3 regions of the Occultella kanbiaonis genome follow, and region 2 is predicted to be linked to each of the others. Evidence: predicted binding sites of a transcription regulator. Region 2 holds the regulator's gene; each other region holds the start of a gene.
The links. Region 2 encodes LexA, which represses DNA repair genes until DNA is damaged. Its sites were predicted from a motif close to TCGAACANNTGTTCGA; they were not measured.
Positions count from the first base shown of each region.

Region 1: a site for LexA is predicted at 2,464-2,479, ahead of GKS42_RS26310 (DUF222 domain-containing protein). Genes of this name have one in related genera too.
Region 3: a site for LexA is predicted at 2,948-2,963, ahead of GKS42_RS16080 (HNH endonuclease signature motif containing protein). Genes of this name have one in related genera too.

Region 1 is NZ_CP046175.1:5,104,109-5,108,978, reverse strand. It holds gene GKS42_RS23355 (Rv2578c family radical SAM protein) at 1-935, shown strand, start outside; gene GKS42_RS26315 (HNH endonuclease) at 948-1,586, opposite strand; gene GKS42_RS26310 (DUF222 domain-containing protein) at 1,605-2,390, opposite strand; gene GKS42_RS23345 (aminotransferase class I/II-fold pyridoxal phosphate-dependent enzyme) at 2,800-3,993, shown strand; gene GKS42_RS23340 (phosphotransferase family protein) at 3,998-4,858, shown strand.
Region 2 is NZ_CP046175.1:2,115,914-2,120,783, forward strand. It holds gene GKS42_RS09710 (ATP-dependent DNA helicase) at 1-218, shown strand, start outside; gene GKS42_RS09715 (hypothetical protein) at 232-504, opposite strand; gene GKS42_RS26785 (hypothetical protein) at 521-646, shown strand; gene GKS42_RS09720 (hypothetical protein) at 637-1,302, opposite strand; gene GKS42_RS09725 (L-lactate dehydrogenase) at 1,543-2,517, shown strand; gene lexA (transcriptional repressor LexA) at 2,548-3,171, opposite strand; gene GKS42_RS09735 (LysM peptidoglycan-binding domain-containing protein) at 3,471-4,169, shown strand; gene nrdR (transcriptional regulator NrdR) at 4,336-4,809, shown strand.
Region 3 is NZ_CP046175.1:3,485,812-3,490,681, forward strand. It holds gene GKS42_RS16070 (vitamin K epoxide reductase family protein) at 1-41, opposite strand, end outside; gene GKS42_RS16075 (metallophosphoesterase) at 81-2,630, opposite strand; gene GKS42_RS16080 (HNH endonuclease signature motif containing protein) at 3,015-4,870, shown strand, end outside.

The sequences.
Region 1 (4,870 bases), 2.7 Mb from region 2:
AGGTGCTCTGCCGCAGCGCCCTGAACAAGGTGCCGGGCAACTCCGAGATGCCGTTCGGGTGGACGATCAACCCCACCCGCGGCTGCCTGCACCGGTGCACGTACTGCTTCGCCCGGAAGACCCACGAGTACCTCGACCTCGACTCCGGCGTCGACTTCGACACCCAGATCATCGTCAAGACCAACCTCGTCGAGGTGCTCCGCAAGGAGGTGGCCCGGCCCTCCTGGAAGCGGGAGCACGTGGCGCTCGGCACCAACTCCGACCCGTACATGCGTGCCGAGGGCCGCTACCAACTGATGCCCGGTGTGATCGAGGCGCTCGCGGGCTCCGGCACCCCGTTCTCGGTCCTGACCAAGGGCCCGCTGCTCAAGCGCGACATCCCGTTGCTGGTTGCCGCCGCCGAGCGGGTCGAGGTCGGCCTCGGGGTCTCCCTGGCGTTCGTCGACCCGGCCCTGCAGCAGCGCGTCGAGCCCGGCACTCCGACCCCGAAGGCCCGGCTCGACCTGGTCCGCGCCATCACCGGCGCCGGGCTCGACTGCACCGTGATGGCGATGCCGATCCTGCCCTGGCTGACCGACTCCGACGCCCACCTGGACGCGCTGTTCGGTGCCGTCGCCGAGGCCGGCGCCACCTGGATCACGGCCGGCGCCCTGCACCTGCGCCCCGGCGCCCGCGAGTGGTTCCTGGCCTGGCTCGGCCGCGACCATCCGGAGCTCGTGCCCCGGTACCGCACCCTCTACGACGGCGGCTCGTACGTCTCCGTCGAGTACCGCGAGTGGCTCGCCGGGCGGCTTCGCGCCACCCGGCGGCGGCACGGGTTCGTCTCCCGGGAGAACCGTCAGTTCCCGCTGCGCGGGACCACGCCCGACGGCGGTGCCGCCTCGGTCCCGACCCTTCAGTCGGACGTGGGTCAGGAACAGCTGGCGCTGTTCTAGCGGTCGCGGCGGTCAGCCGACCGGGGTGAGGATGCGGGCGAGTGCCAGTTCGAGGCCGGCCAACTCGCCTTCGAACGCTGCGGCGCTGATCGGGGCGACGTCCGGGTCCGCTGAGTCGGGTCGACGCGCCGAGGTCGGCGTCCACCGCCCACCCGGGCCCGGTCCGTGTTCGACCAGGTCCCGAAGCAGCAGGTCGGCGAGGTTCGGCCGGTCCGGTGGGTCGCCGCCCGGCGGAGGTGGCGCTGTGGATCGATCGATACGTGTACCCGGACGGTGTGGTGCTGGCGACCTGATGTCGCCCGTCGGGGCGGTCGTGGGGCTCGCCCGCCAGCCGGGTGCCTGTTTGGCGTAGTTGCACGCCTCGCACAGGCCCTGCAGGTTGTCCGCTGTGGTCTCGCCGCCGTCCGCATGGCCGTGCACGTGGTCGATGTGCCGGATCGGGGCGTCGCACCACGGCGTCCGGCAGGTGCGGTCTCGGGCCGTGACGAACCGGGCCAACCCGGCCGGTGCCCGGCGGGCCTGGGAGTCCATCGAGACCAGCTCGGCCCCGGACGGCGAGGTGTACAGGCGCCGCAGCCAGATCTCGGCGCGGGGATCGCTGCCGTCCTCGTCACCACCGGTGAGGAGGTCGCGGATCCACTCGGCCGGCACGGTGCCGTAGCCCGGTAGTTACCCGGGCTCGTCATCGCCTCCGAGCAGGGTGCGGTCGGTCATCACCAACTGGATCTCGATACGTACGTCGCAGGCCCTGGTCTGGCCGGTGACCCCTTCCACGAGCGTGTCGGCCATGATCTGTCCGCGCGAGCGGGTGTCACCCGCGGCACGGGCCTCGTCGGCGTGTCGGCTCAACGCGGCGTACACCGCGATCCCCCGGGGCACCGGCAGGAGGCCGGTCAGGTAGGACATCGTGTCCGGCGCCGGGCGGACACTCACGTGCCGCTCGCTCTCGGCCTTGCGATTGCGCCGCACCACGGACGGAGCGTCCAGCCGATACGCGATCTTCTTCGCCTCGGCGATCAGGCGCCGATCTCCCCATCCCTCGAGCGCGGACGGGTCCCTGCACAGTTCTGCATCGAACGTGATCCGGTCGGCCCGCGTCAGGCAGGCGGATTCACGAACGAGGAGCGTGGCCCTCCACTCACTCAGGGCACCGGTGGTCAGCGCACGGAGCGCGTGCGGCATCTCGTGCACCAGCGCCTTGGCGAGTCCGAGGTGTTGGCCGCCACGCACCGGTGAGACGCGCCGGGCCAGGGCGACCTCGGATGCGATGCCCGCGCCGCGGCGTTCGGCCGGCACGCCGTCCCGCGCCCGCTGATCCCGCCGTGCGGTGTCCAGGTCGGCACTGATACGGGCCTGGGCCGCGGCGGCGCCGGCCTTCAGATCCTCCAGCCCACGGATCAGGTCGATCTGCTCGGCGTCGGTCAGGTCGCGGTCGACCTCGGCAAGTTCCAGCATCCATGACGCCACCCGCGCAGCAAGCGGACCAGGGTCGGCCGTCGCCGTCCGCGGGTCTGCTGCACCGCCTGGATCGAACATGTGTCCAACCCAAGTGGAGGGTCTGACAATGGCGGAAGTCCGGGGAAGTCGCGGGGCCGTCCGACCGCTGCGACCCGCGGGCGACCGTTGCGGCCCGCGGGCGACCGCCTCGGCCCCGCGGTAGTCGATTACATCGCCGCGCGAAGCGTCCCCATCGAGTCTCCCAACGAAAGAGCCCCACCAGTCCCCACGAGGCCTGCAGATCGGATGCCACGACACGGCGTGCGATGTGGAACACGTCGAGGGAGATGGGCGGCGTCGTGATGGCTCACTCGCCCCCGACCGATCGATCGGAATACCGCTGGGGAGCTTGTGACACCCTGATCAGATGAAGGTCGCCCGCCGCGCCGCGGTCCCCCCGTTCGAGGTGATGAGCATCCTGGACCGGGTCGCCCAGTTGCGTGCTCAGGGCCGCGACGTCATCTCCCTGTGTGCGGGCGAGCCCAGCGGCGGAGCACCGCAGGACGTGAATGCCCTCGCGGCCGCCGCCTTCGCCAACGGCGACGACCTGGGCTACACGAGCGCGCTCGGCCTGCGCGAGCTGCGGGACGCCGTCGCCGGGCACTACCGGCGCTGGTACGACCTGGACGTCACCGGAGACGACGTCGCCATCACCACCGGCTCCTCGGGCGCGTTCGTGCTCGCGTTCCTGGCCGCGTTCGACGCCGGCGACCGGGTCGCGCTGGCCAGCCCCGGCTACCCCGCCTACCGCAACATCCTGTCCGCCCTCGGCTGCGAGGTGGTCCAGGTCGAGTGCGGCCCCGAGCAGCGCTTCCAGCCCACGCCGGAACTGCTCGAGGAGGCCGCCCGCACGCACGGGAGCCTCGACGGCCTGATCCTCGCCTCGCCGGCGAACCCGACCGGCACCATGGTCAGCCGGGCCGAGCTGGAGGCCCTCACGTCCTGGTGCCGGGCCAACGGCGTCCGCCTGATCAGCGACGAGATCTACCACGGCATCACCTACCCCGCCGATCCGACCCACCCCGACGCCCGCGGCGTCAGCGCCTGGGAACTGGACCCCTCCGGTGTCGTCATCTCCTCGTTCTCCAAGTACTGGGGCATGACCGGCTGGCGGCTCGGCTGGGCCCTCGTGCCCGAGGACCTGCGCACCGCCGTCGACGCCCTGGCCGGGAACGTCGCGCTGTGCCCACCCACGCCCGCCCAGCTGGCCGCCGTCGGTGCGTTCACCGAACGTTCCTACGCGGAGGCGGACGAGCGGGTCTCGTCCTTCGCCCGCACCCGCGAGGTGCTGCTCGGCGAGGTCCCGGGGTTGGGCTGGGGGCCCATCGCCCCGGCCGACGGCGCCTTCTACCTCTACGCCTGCCTCGGGAGCAGGCTCGGCGCTCACGCCGACTCGACGGCGTGGTGCCGCGCCCTGCTGGAGGAGGCCGGGGTGGCCGCGGTGCCGGGCAGCGACTTCGACCCGACGCACGGCCACGAGTACGTGCGCCTGTCCTTCGCGGCCGGACCGGACGCCGTCGCCGAGGCCGTGAGGCGCATCGCGGCGTTCCAGGAGGGCTGAGCCCGTGGCCGCTCCGCCGGACGTCCGCGACTGGGCGGCCCGCGCCTGGCCGGGGCACGACTGGTTCCGGGCCCGCCTCGCGCACGGCGCGTTCCACCGGATCGCCGTGCTCGAGCAGACCGTGGTGGCGCGGGTGGCGTTCGGCGCCGACGCGATCGAACGTACCGACCGTGAGGTGCGCACGCTGCACGTGGTCGCCGACCTCGGCCTCCCGGTGACCACGCCGTGCCCGCTCGGTGAGATCGTGCGGCTGGACGGCGCGGCCGGGATCCTGACCACGTTCGTTCCGGGGGCCGCGTCCGACGCGCCATGGCCGGGGGTTCGCGAACCGCTCGTGGCGCTGCTCGACAGTTTGCGCCGGATCGCACCGGGCGACGCCGGACTCCCGGGCGCACGTGCCTGGTGCGGCGGCCCGCAGTGGCCACGGATCGTGGCCGAGTTCCTCGCGCCACGGCTCCCGACGGCGGTCGCGGCCGAGGCGGTCGCGCTCACCGAGCGGGTCGTTGCCGTCGAGGCCGGCGTGCCGCCGGTGTTCGTGCACGGTGACTTCGGCATGCACAATCTGCTCTGGTCCGACGCCCGGGTCACCGGGATGATCGACTTTGACCACGCGGCCTGGGCGGACCCGGCGATCGACGTGGCCCCGCTGATCGGGCAGTTCGGCGCCGCGCAGGTCGCCGAGATCGTCGCGCCCGCGGTGCTGGACCGGGCCATGCACCACCGCGCCACGCTGTCCCTCCAGGTCGCCGCCGCGGCGCAGTTGGCCGGAGACGCCGAGCTGCGGGACTTCGCCCTCGGCAACTTCACCCGCCGCCTCGCCGACGGCACGAGTCACGATCCGGGCGGGGCGCGGCCACGGGATTGAATGGCGCTAGGC
Region 2 (4,870 bases):
TCATGGCCGTCTCGGCCACGCACGCCGCCCTCCTGCTCGCCCAGGGCGCCGGCCGGCTGATCCGGCGTACCACCGACCGGGGCGTCGTGGCCGTTCTCGACCCGCGGCTGCGGACCGCCCGCTACGGGAGCTTCCTGGCCGGGTCGCTGCCGCCGCTGTGGCCGACCACGGATCCCGGCCTGGTCCGGGCGGCGCTGCGCCGGCTCGCGGCTTCCTAGTACTCCGAACGGATCAGGGAGCGGTCGAGACGTACTCGGCCGTGTCCTCATCGACGAGGATGACGATGAGGTCCACCTCGCCGCTGCGCTCGCCGGACCGTTCGACGAGGTCGAGGTCCTCCAGAGGCGCGCCGACGATCTCGACGTTCGGGTCTGCGCACTGTGCGGGATCGGTGTCTTCGACGGCGTCGCACAGGAGCAGGACACCACCCTCCGTGACGAGCGTGACGGCGAGGCGCACCTGTTCGCCGTAATCGGGCTCCTCGAGCGCCTCGCGCATCGTCATGGGGTGGAGCTCCGAGATGTCGACGGTCATTGGGCTGGGCGTCGGCGGGCTCTGGTCGGAGGTGCACCCAGCCAGCACCGCTGCCACGCTCACGCTCGCGAGGACTGCGCTCGTGACCGTTCTCACGGGTGGTCAGTTCTGATCACTGGCACGCCCTTCGTCGACGGCCTCATCAACGTGGGCCGCCAGCCGGACGACCGGATCGTGAGAGCCACTGCGCTGCAGTGCAGCCAGTCGCTCGGGCAGAACGTAGACCGTGACGGTGTTCGTTTTGTCATCGATCTGCGCACTGACGATCTCCTCGGCCGGCACCCCTAGTCCACCGGCAGTTGCCTGGCGTGCGAGCTCCGCCAGATCCGTGTAGGAGAATTCCGCCCCTATGACGCCGACTTCAACTCCGTACTGGTCCGCGCGTCGCTCGACGGTGGTGACGTCGCGGTCGGGGTTCGTCGTGAGCACGGCAAGGACACCCGTAGCCGGGTCGAAGCGGAAGCCGGCGAACGTCTCGCCAAGCTCCGAGACAATGACCTCGCGAAACATCGTCCGGGCAGCCTGCGACTCGACGTTCGCGCGAGCCTGCTCCTCGGATATCCCGAACTCCGCCACGAGGATCCGTTGCGCCTCGTCCCACTCCGAGGGTCGTGCCGCGGCCGTCTCGCGTTCGACGGGCCGTGTCGCGAGGGTGGGACCGGCCGATCCCGCCACGCGACCGGTCGTACCAGCTCCAGCACCGGCGATGAGGCTGGGGACCACGAGTGCTACCGCGCACACCACACGCGAGGCACGGTTGCCAGCCATCCGACTCTCCTTGCTCGTGGTCGCATGCTCCCCAGCGGTAAGGTCGCGACGTTGCCCCTCTGGTGTGGAAACTACACCGCGATCGAAGGCTGAGGAACCGATCGGCGGGACTCGTGAGCACGGATCGCGTCGACCTGGTCCGGGCGTCGCCGGGCAGGCTCGCGGGCGCCTGATCGGGCGGCCCGCCGTGGGCCGGATAGGGTTACCGCGAAGGCGATCCACCACGAGAGGAATCCCGTCGTGACCCAGGCACCAGACCGCGCCACCACACCTCCCGGGGTCTCCACCCTCGCCATCGTCGGCGCCGGCTCGGTCGGCGCCACGCTCGCATACGCGGCGCTGATCCGGGGCGTCGCCCGCCGGGTGGTCCTGTACGACGTGAACCGGGCCAAGGTGGAGGCCGAGGCCCTCGACCTCTCCCACGGCATGGCCTTCATGCCCATGGGTGCGGTGGAGGGATCGGACGACATCGGGATCTGCGCCGGCGCGGACATGGTGGTGGTGACCGCCGGTGCAAAACAGCAGCCGGGGCAGACTCGTATCGAGCTCGCGGACCGGACCATCAACCTGATGCGCACGCTCGTGCCGCAATTGGTGGAGGTCGCGCCCGACGCCATCTACATGATGGTGACGAACCCGGTCGACGTGGTCACCTACGCCTCGCTGAAGATCTCCGGGTTGCCGCCGCGGCAGATGTTCGGTTCCGGCACGGTGCTGGACACCTCACGGCTCAGGTACCTGCTCAGCGAACACAGCCGGATCGCGGTCCGGAACGTGCACGCTTACATCGTCGGCGAGCACGGCGACTCCGAGTTCCCGCTGTGGAGCGCCGCCAACATCGGCGGGGTGCCACTGCGGGAGTTCGTGGCCGCCACCGGCGTGCTCAGCCCAGGGGACCTGGCCGAGATCGCCGACGAGGTGAAGAACTCCGCGTACCGGATCATCGACGGCAAGGGCGCCACGAACCACGCCATCGGCCTCGCCGGCGTGCGGATCATCCAGTCGGTGCTGCGTTCCGAGCGTGCGATCCTGCCTGTCTCGAGCCTGCTCGAGGACTACCTAGGCATCTCCGACGTGTGCCTGTCGGTCCCGTCGATCGTGGACCGCGACGGCGTGGGCGAGCGTCTCGAGTTCAACTTCAATGAGTCCGAGCTTGCCAGCCTGCGCGCCAGCGCGGACGAGATCCGCGGCGTCGCCCGGCAGTTCGGCTTCTGACCCGGGCGCCCCAGAAGCCGAACCCCGACCTCAGATCGAGCGGAGCACACTCACCACACGGCCGAGGATCTGCGCCTCGTTCCCGTCGATCGGTGAGAACGCCGGGTTGGCCGGCATCAGCCAGACCTGCGAAGCGGAGCGCTTGAGCGTCTTCACGGTCGCCTCGCCGTCGATCATCGCGGCGACGATCTCGCCGTTCTCAGCGACGTTCTGCTGCCGCACGACCACCCAGTCGCCGTCGCAGATCGCGGCGTCGATCATCGACTCGCCGACCACCTTGAGCAGGAACAGATCGCCTTCGCCGACCAACTGGCGGGGGAGCGGGAACACGTCCTCCACGGCCTGCTCTGCCAGGATCGGGCCACCGGCCGCGATCCGGCCGACGACCGGCACATACGCGGCACCGGGATCGATGCCCTCCCGGTCCGGCGCCTCGAAGATGTCGATGTCGCCGCGGACGGACTGGGCGTCATCCGGCGCGATGACCTCGATCGCGCGGGTGGAGATCGGGTCCCGGCGCAGGTACCCCTTCTGTTCGAGCAGGTTGAGCTGGTACTTCACCGAGGATGGGCTCGCCAGCCCCACGGCCGCACCGATCTCTCGCATGGTGGGCGGGTAGCCCTTGGCCTCGATGCTCGACCGGATGGAGCCCATGATCTGCCGCTGACGCACGCTGAGGCCGTCGGGGCCGGGGGTGTCCTTCGGGTCGGGGGACTTGGAGCGGCTGGATCGGGTCACGGTCTCCTCCTGATGGTCGGTTCGGCCTGTGTTTCCGCCATTGTCAGAGGGCGGTGATGTGCTGTCGAAGTGTTCAGGACCACAGTAGGCGTCATCGGCCGATCCGCAAAACATGTGTTCGACTGGCGTGTCGACATCGGAATCGCCGCGTGCTACCTTCAGTACAGCCGTTCGACGAACAATCGTTCTACCCGCGACGACCGAGGAGACTCCCGATGAGTGCACTGGCCTTCCCCCACGCCGAGCTCCGCGCGGGTGCCAACGCCGGGACGCGGCGCGGCCGAGCTGTACGTCGTCGCCACCTGTCGGCGGTGCCGGGGGGCCGCGCCGGGGCGGCCCGGCCGGTGACCCGGGTCGTGAGTGCGCACCCGACCGTCGGGTCGTCCGCGGTCGCGCTGGTGCCTTCGCCCGCGGCATTGGTCGGCCCGCTCGCACCGGCGCCGACTCGTCGACTCGCGCCCGCCCTGCCCGACCTCACCTCGGCGCCCGCGCTGGCACCGGTGCCCGTGCCGCTCGCGCGGCCCGAGCGTGACGGCGCCCCGGTGCGGCCGGTCCGTCGGCCAGTGCGCCGTTCGGACGCACTGCCCGCCGAGACGGTCGAGCCGGCCCGCACGGCCGTCGATGCGCCGCTGCGGCTGACGGTCCGCGGTCGCCGGGTGCTCGTGGTGCTCGGACTCGTCGTCGCCGCGGCGCTCGGGTCGGTCCTCGGCCTCGCATTCCCGTCCGAGCCGGCCGCCCCCACCGAGGTGGCGACGGTGGTCGTCTCGCCCGGGGAGAGCCTCTGGGCGATCGCCGCCGAGCACGCCGCACCCGGCGCGGACGTGCGCGTGGTGGTCGACCAGATCATGGAGCTGAACTCGCTCGCCACCTCCACGGTGGTGGCAGGTCAGGCGCTCACGGTTCCCGTCGGCTGACCCACTGTTGGCCCGGCAGCAGGGCGAAGCCGCTCGTGTGCCCGAAGTCGCTTGCATCTGGGCACGCGAACGCCTAACGTTTCCCTACATCTAGTAGTTACACCGTTGTGATCCGCGCACATGTAGTGCACGGGAACGACGGCCACGATGTGGGAAGGATCCGTCGGTGCACTGCCCGTTCTGTCGGCACTCCGATTCCCGCGTCGTGGACTCCCGGACCGCCGAGGACGGGTCCGCGATCCGGCGGCGGCGCCAGTGCCCGAACTGCGGGCGGCGATTCACGACGGTCGAGACCACCAGTCTGAACGTGATGAAGCGTTCCGGTGCCGTCGAGCCGTTCAGCCGGGACAAGATCATCTCTGGCGTCCGCAAGGCTTGCCAGGGGCGGCCTGTTTCCGATGACGACCTTGCCCTGCTCGCACAGCAGGTCGAGGAGACGATCCGCAGCAACGGTGTCGCGGAGATCGATGCGCATGAGGTCGGACTGACCATCCTCGGCCCCCTGCGCGAGCTGGACGAGGTGGCCTACCTCCGGTTCGCCAGCGTGTACCAGGCCTTCTCCTCGCTGGAGGACTTCGAGGCCGCGATCGCCGCCCTGCGGGTGGACCGCCCGGACCAGAGCGAGGAATCGCTCCCATAGACCGCCGCCGGTGGCGCTGGAGGGGAAGCCAGCACCACCGGCGGCAGCATCGACCGGGTCC
Region 3 (4,870 bases), 1.4 Mb from region 2:
CTGGTCGGTTGATCGAGGCTCAAGGTCTTCGGCTCCGTCACGTCGGGAATCCTGACACCAGTATGGGACATGCCGGCCACTCACTCATCGGCCGGGTTGCCCTCCGCGTCCCCCGTGACGAACGTCTCGGGCACCTCCGGGAATGCGAACCAGTCGGAGATGTCAACGCTCGCGTCCGGGTCGATCGTGATCAGCCGGTAGTCCACCGGCAGGCTGGCCTCCGGGTCCCAGCGGATCACGGTCATCACCGACGGGTTCTGCAGCGGTCCGATCGTCGGCGTGCCGCTGCCCGCGCCGGCGGTACTCGCCGACGTGTACTGCAGCCCGAGACCGAGCTGGCGCGGACCCACCTGACGGTGCAGGTGCCCCGAGATGCTCAGCGTCGCACAACCGGCCTCCACGGACTGCCGGCCGGCGAACGGGCTGTGGATGAGCACGATGTCCACAGGCTCGTCGTCCTCCTGGAGCTGACATGCGAGCTGGCTGATCCGGTTGCCCATCTGGTTGATCGTCTCGTCCCGCTCCGGACGGGTCGGTGCCCCGAGCGAGGTGAGGGTGGGGTCGGTGTCGCCGAGGATCCGGATGCCCTGCACGTCGACCGGCTCGCCGTGCAGCACGGTCCAGCCGGCGTTCGCCTCCTGGTCGGCCGTGGTGACCGAGTCGTGGTTGCCGTCCGAGACGACGACCGGGACGCCGTCGGGGATGCCCCGGGCGAACGCGTTCACGCAGTAGGACTCGACCGACGTGCCACCCATCACCGTGTCGCCCGCGTTCAGCACGAGCGAGGACTCCGAGGCGGAGACCGCGGCCCCGACCACCGGGGCCATCCCGACGTTGCAGTGCAGGTCGCTGACGAGCAGCATCGTGACGAGCTCGGGGTCGCTCTCGGTGGTGTCGGCTGCGTCGGTGCCGGAGTCGCCGACGGCGGAGTCGTCGGTGCCGGAGTCGTCGGTGCCGGAGTCGTCGGTGCCGGAGTCGTCGGTGCCGGAGTCGTCGGTGCCGGAGTCGTCGGTGCCGGAGTCGTCGGTGCCGGAGTCGTCGGTGCCGGAGTCGTCGGTGCCGGAGTCGTCGGTGCCGGAGTCGTCGGTGCCGGAGTCGTCGGTGCCGGAGTCGTCGGTGCCGGAGTCGTCGGTGCCGGAGTCGTCGGTGCCGGAGTCGTCGGTGCCGGAGTCGTCGGTGCCGGCCGCGGCCGCACCCGCGTCGCTTGCCGGATTGGTCGGCTCGGTCCCGGACTCCCCCGACGGACTCTCCTGCGGTGTCTCACCCTCGGCGGGGGCGACCGGGTCCGCCTCGGCGGCATATGCGGCCTCGAGGTTCGTCTGCACCTCGGCGTAGAACTCGGTGTTGTCATCGATCGCGTCCACGACGTACCCGCCGTAGTGGTCCACGAGGGTCGCCAGCCGGCCGGTGATCCGCGCCTCGGCCAACGGTGTGTCGGCGAGGATGCGAGAGGTCCGCCCCACCCCGCCCGAGGTCTGGGTCGCCTCCACGAGTGGCAGCCCCACGAGTACCACCGCCAGCGCGACGCTCAGGGCCGGCACGCCCTGCCGCGCCCACGCACTCTTGACCGCTTCGCGGAGCACACCGTGCGCCGCCAGCCGGCCGAGGGCGACGCCGACCAGCAGCACCGTCCAGTACAGGATCCACCGAGAGACGACGTCCAGCACGAGACCGTATGCGGCATCGGAGATCGCGGCCTCCGGGTTGGCCAGGAACTGGCTGTAGCTGGTGAGGTCGGACGTGAGGCCCACCACCGGGTCGGTCTGAGGCGTGCTCAGCTCGATCGGGATCTCCTTGACCAGCACGTCCACGCCGAGGTTCAGCGGCAGCGGCGAGTCGACGATCAGGGCGCCCAGCGGGCCCATGTCCACCGTGACCTCCCCGTTGAGGCGCACGCTGTAGTCGGCCCGGTGTGGACCGAGGGAGCCTTCGAAGTCGGCTGTCATGACCCCGGCGAGGAGGGACAACAGACCTGTGAGCACGAACGCGACCACAGCCCGGATGGTGCGGCGAGTGCGTGGGCGCTGGCGGTGCCACCACTCGAAGCGGTGCCGAGCAGGCGGTGCTGACGCGTCCGAGTCGCTCTCCCCGTCGGCCTTCATCGGTGCGCCCGCGCCGGCCGCTTCACCAGTCGCGATGGCCGCGTCGTCAGTCGCGTCGGTCCCGGCGATGTCGCCATCAGCCGCCGCGCTGGCCTGGTCGTCGTTCCCGTCAGTCCCGGGTACGTCACCATCGGCCGCGCTGGCGTCATCGTCGATCCCGTCAGTCCCGGGTACGTCACCATCAGCCGCGCTGGCCTCATCGTCGATCCCGTCAGTCCCGGAGACCTCACCATCGGCCGCGCTGGCCTCATCATCGGACGGTCCTGCGGCGACGTGCCCCTCTACCTCCGGGTCGGCGTCACGGTCCGCTTGACCCGCCGAGGACCGGTCCGAGGCCTCCGCCACGCTGCCGTCATCTTCCGGCGGCTCGACAGTGACCCCATCAGCACCGTTCGCCGTGCCGGCGTCATCCGGTCCGGTCGAGTCCACGTCGGGTCCGCCGATACCGTCAGGCTCGGCAGCCGCGTTGGGCTCGTTGACGTCGCTCGGGTTCCGTTCGTCGTCAGGCTCAATGGGCTTGTCGCTCATACGTCGATTTTCACATTGACCCGGGACTCCCCGCGCACTCGGCCCGCCAGTCGGTCCGACAGCGAGCCATCGAACCTGTTCGACCCCCTGGCGGTTAGGTCGTCGATGCCCGTCGTCATGGCCGCCGTCGAGACGCAGTGGATGCGCACACCAGCGACATTCAGACCCCGTCGGTCCGGATCCTGTGGATGGGGGGTCATTTGGGTGTTTCGGAGCCCGTTCTGGGGTCGGTTGGATGGGCTGATGTCCGTGTATCCACAACGGAAATCGGGGTCCTTGCGCTGTCGGTGGGACGTCCTAGAGTGGAGGTCAAGCAGTCAAACAGACGTACGAATGCCAGTCAGTGTTTCGGACCATTCGACGTCGATGGGGAGGTGAGCACACATGGACGACACCACCACCACGACCGGTGCTGGTGCGTCGGGGGCGAGTGTGGCGCTCGCGTCCCGGATGCACCTGTCTCTGGCGGACCTGATGGCGGGGTCGCTGGAGGATCAGCTGATCGCGATCGAGGCCCTCACCCAGGGCATCGCGACCGCGGATCCGGTCACCGAGTCCGACCGGTACGGGTCCCGGTTCCTGGGCCACGCGGCGTTGCGGACGCACCTGATCACGCAGGCGTTGACCGGTGCCCAGCTGGACTGGATGGGCCTGGAGTCCGAGGCCGGGACCTGGGACACCAGCAAGGGATTCCGCACCTACCCGCACTTCGTGGCCAAGACCTACGGCATCAGCGGTGCCAGCGCCCGCCGGATGTCGACCCTGGCCACCGGGCTACGCAACAGTCTGCCCGCGACCCGGACCTGGCTACGGACCGGAAAGATCGGCATCGACCAGGCCCAGATCCTGCACAAGGCCACCACCACCCAAGCCGCCGTCGACGGCCTGCAGTACCCCGCCACCCCCAACAGCTCCGAGGGCACCGACCCCACCACGGCCACCGCGGCCACCGCGGCCACCGATCCTGACAGCACCGGGGACACCGGCAGCGCCGACACCGGCGCTCCCGAGGGCACCGACCCCACCGCCACCCCCGACACCGACGCCGCCGGGGACAGCGGCACGTCCGAGGCCGCCGAGGCCACCGACACCGCGGCGGCGCCCACCGGCAGCGCCGACGCCAGCGACGAGGCCGACCCCACTGCGACCCCCGACGCTGACGCCACAGGCGCCCCCGACGCCGCGGGCGCTGCCGCCGCTGCTGGTGCTGGTCGGGTGCAGACGGTGGAGGAGTTCCTCCTCGCCAACGCCGCCACCCGCTCGCCGGAGGACCTGCGCAGGTTGGTCGATCACTTCGTCGCGATCGCTGACCCCGACGCCACCGACAAGGCCCACCACGCCGCCTCCGACCGCGAATACCTCAACATCGACCGCACCATGGACGGCTACCACCTCGCCGGGTTCCTCACCCTCGAACACGGCCAATACGTACGCACCGCACTGGAAGCGATCATGGGCAAGCCCGCCGCCGGAGAGACCCGCACCTCCTCCCAACGCCGCGCCCAAGCCCTCAGCGACCTCGCCCACACCGCCCTGGACCACGGCAAAGTCGGCACCTCCGGATCCGTCCGACCCCACCTCGGCGTCCTCATCAACTACCCCGAATTCCTCGACATCATCACCACCACCGAAACCACCCAGACCGCCACTGGAGCCGGAACCGAGGAAGCCCCCGGGACCGAGGAAGCAGCCGGAGCCGAAGACTCGGCGACCGGCGAGGCGCCCGACGCAGCCGAGGCAGCCAGCCCGACGGCGCCCCCGCGACCGATCACCGAACCCCTACCCGGCCTAGACACCACCACCGACCCAGCCGATGACCCGGCCGACCACAGCCCGCGCAACAACGCCAACCCGACCGGCCCGACCGCAACGGACACGGCAGCCACCCCGGCCAACGAGCCCGGCACGCCCGCGCAAGCACCCACCCCGGCGAACCCAGCCACTCCAGCAGGCGAGCCCGGCGCTCCCGTTGCTCCCGCCGAAGCACCCACCCCGGCGAAGCCGGCCACCCCGGTAGGCGAGCCCGGCGCTTCCGCGGAGGCGCCCACCCCGACGAACCCGGCCACCCCGGCAGGCGGGCCCGGCGCTTCCGCGCAAGCGCCCACCCCGACGAACCCCGTCACCTCCCAGGACCCGGCGCACGAGCCCGACGCTCCGACACCAACGCCCACACCATCGAGCCCAGCCGCGCCAGGGCCCGGGACCAACGAACCCGTCGCCCCGGCGAAGACGCCCACCCC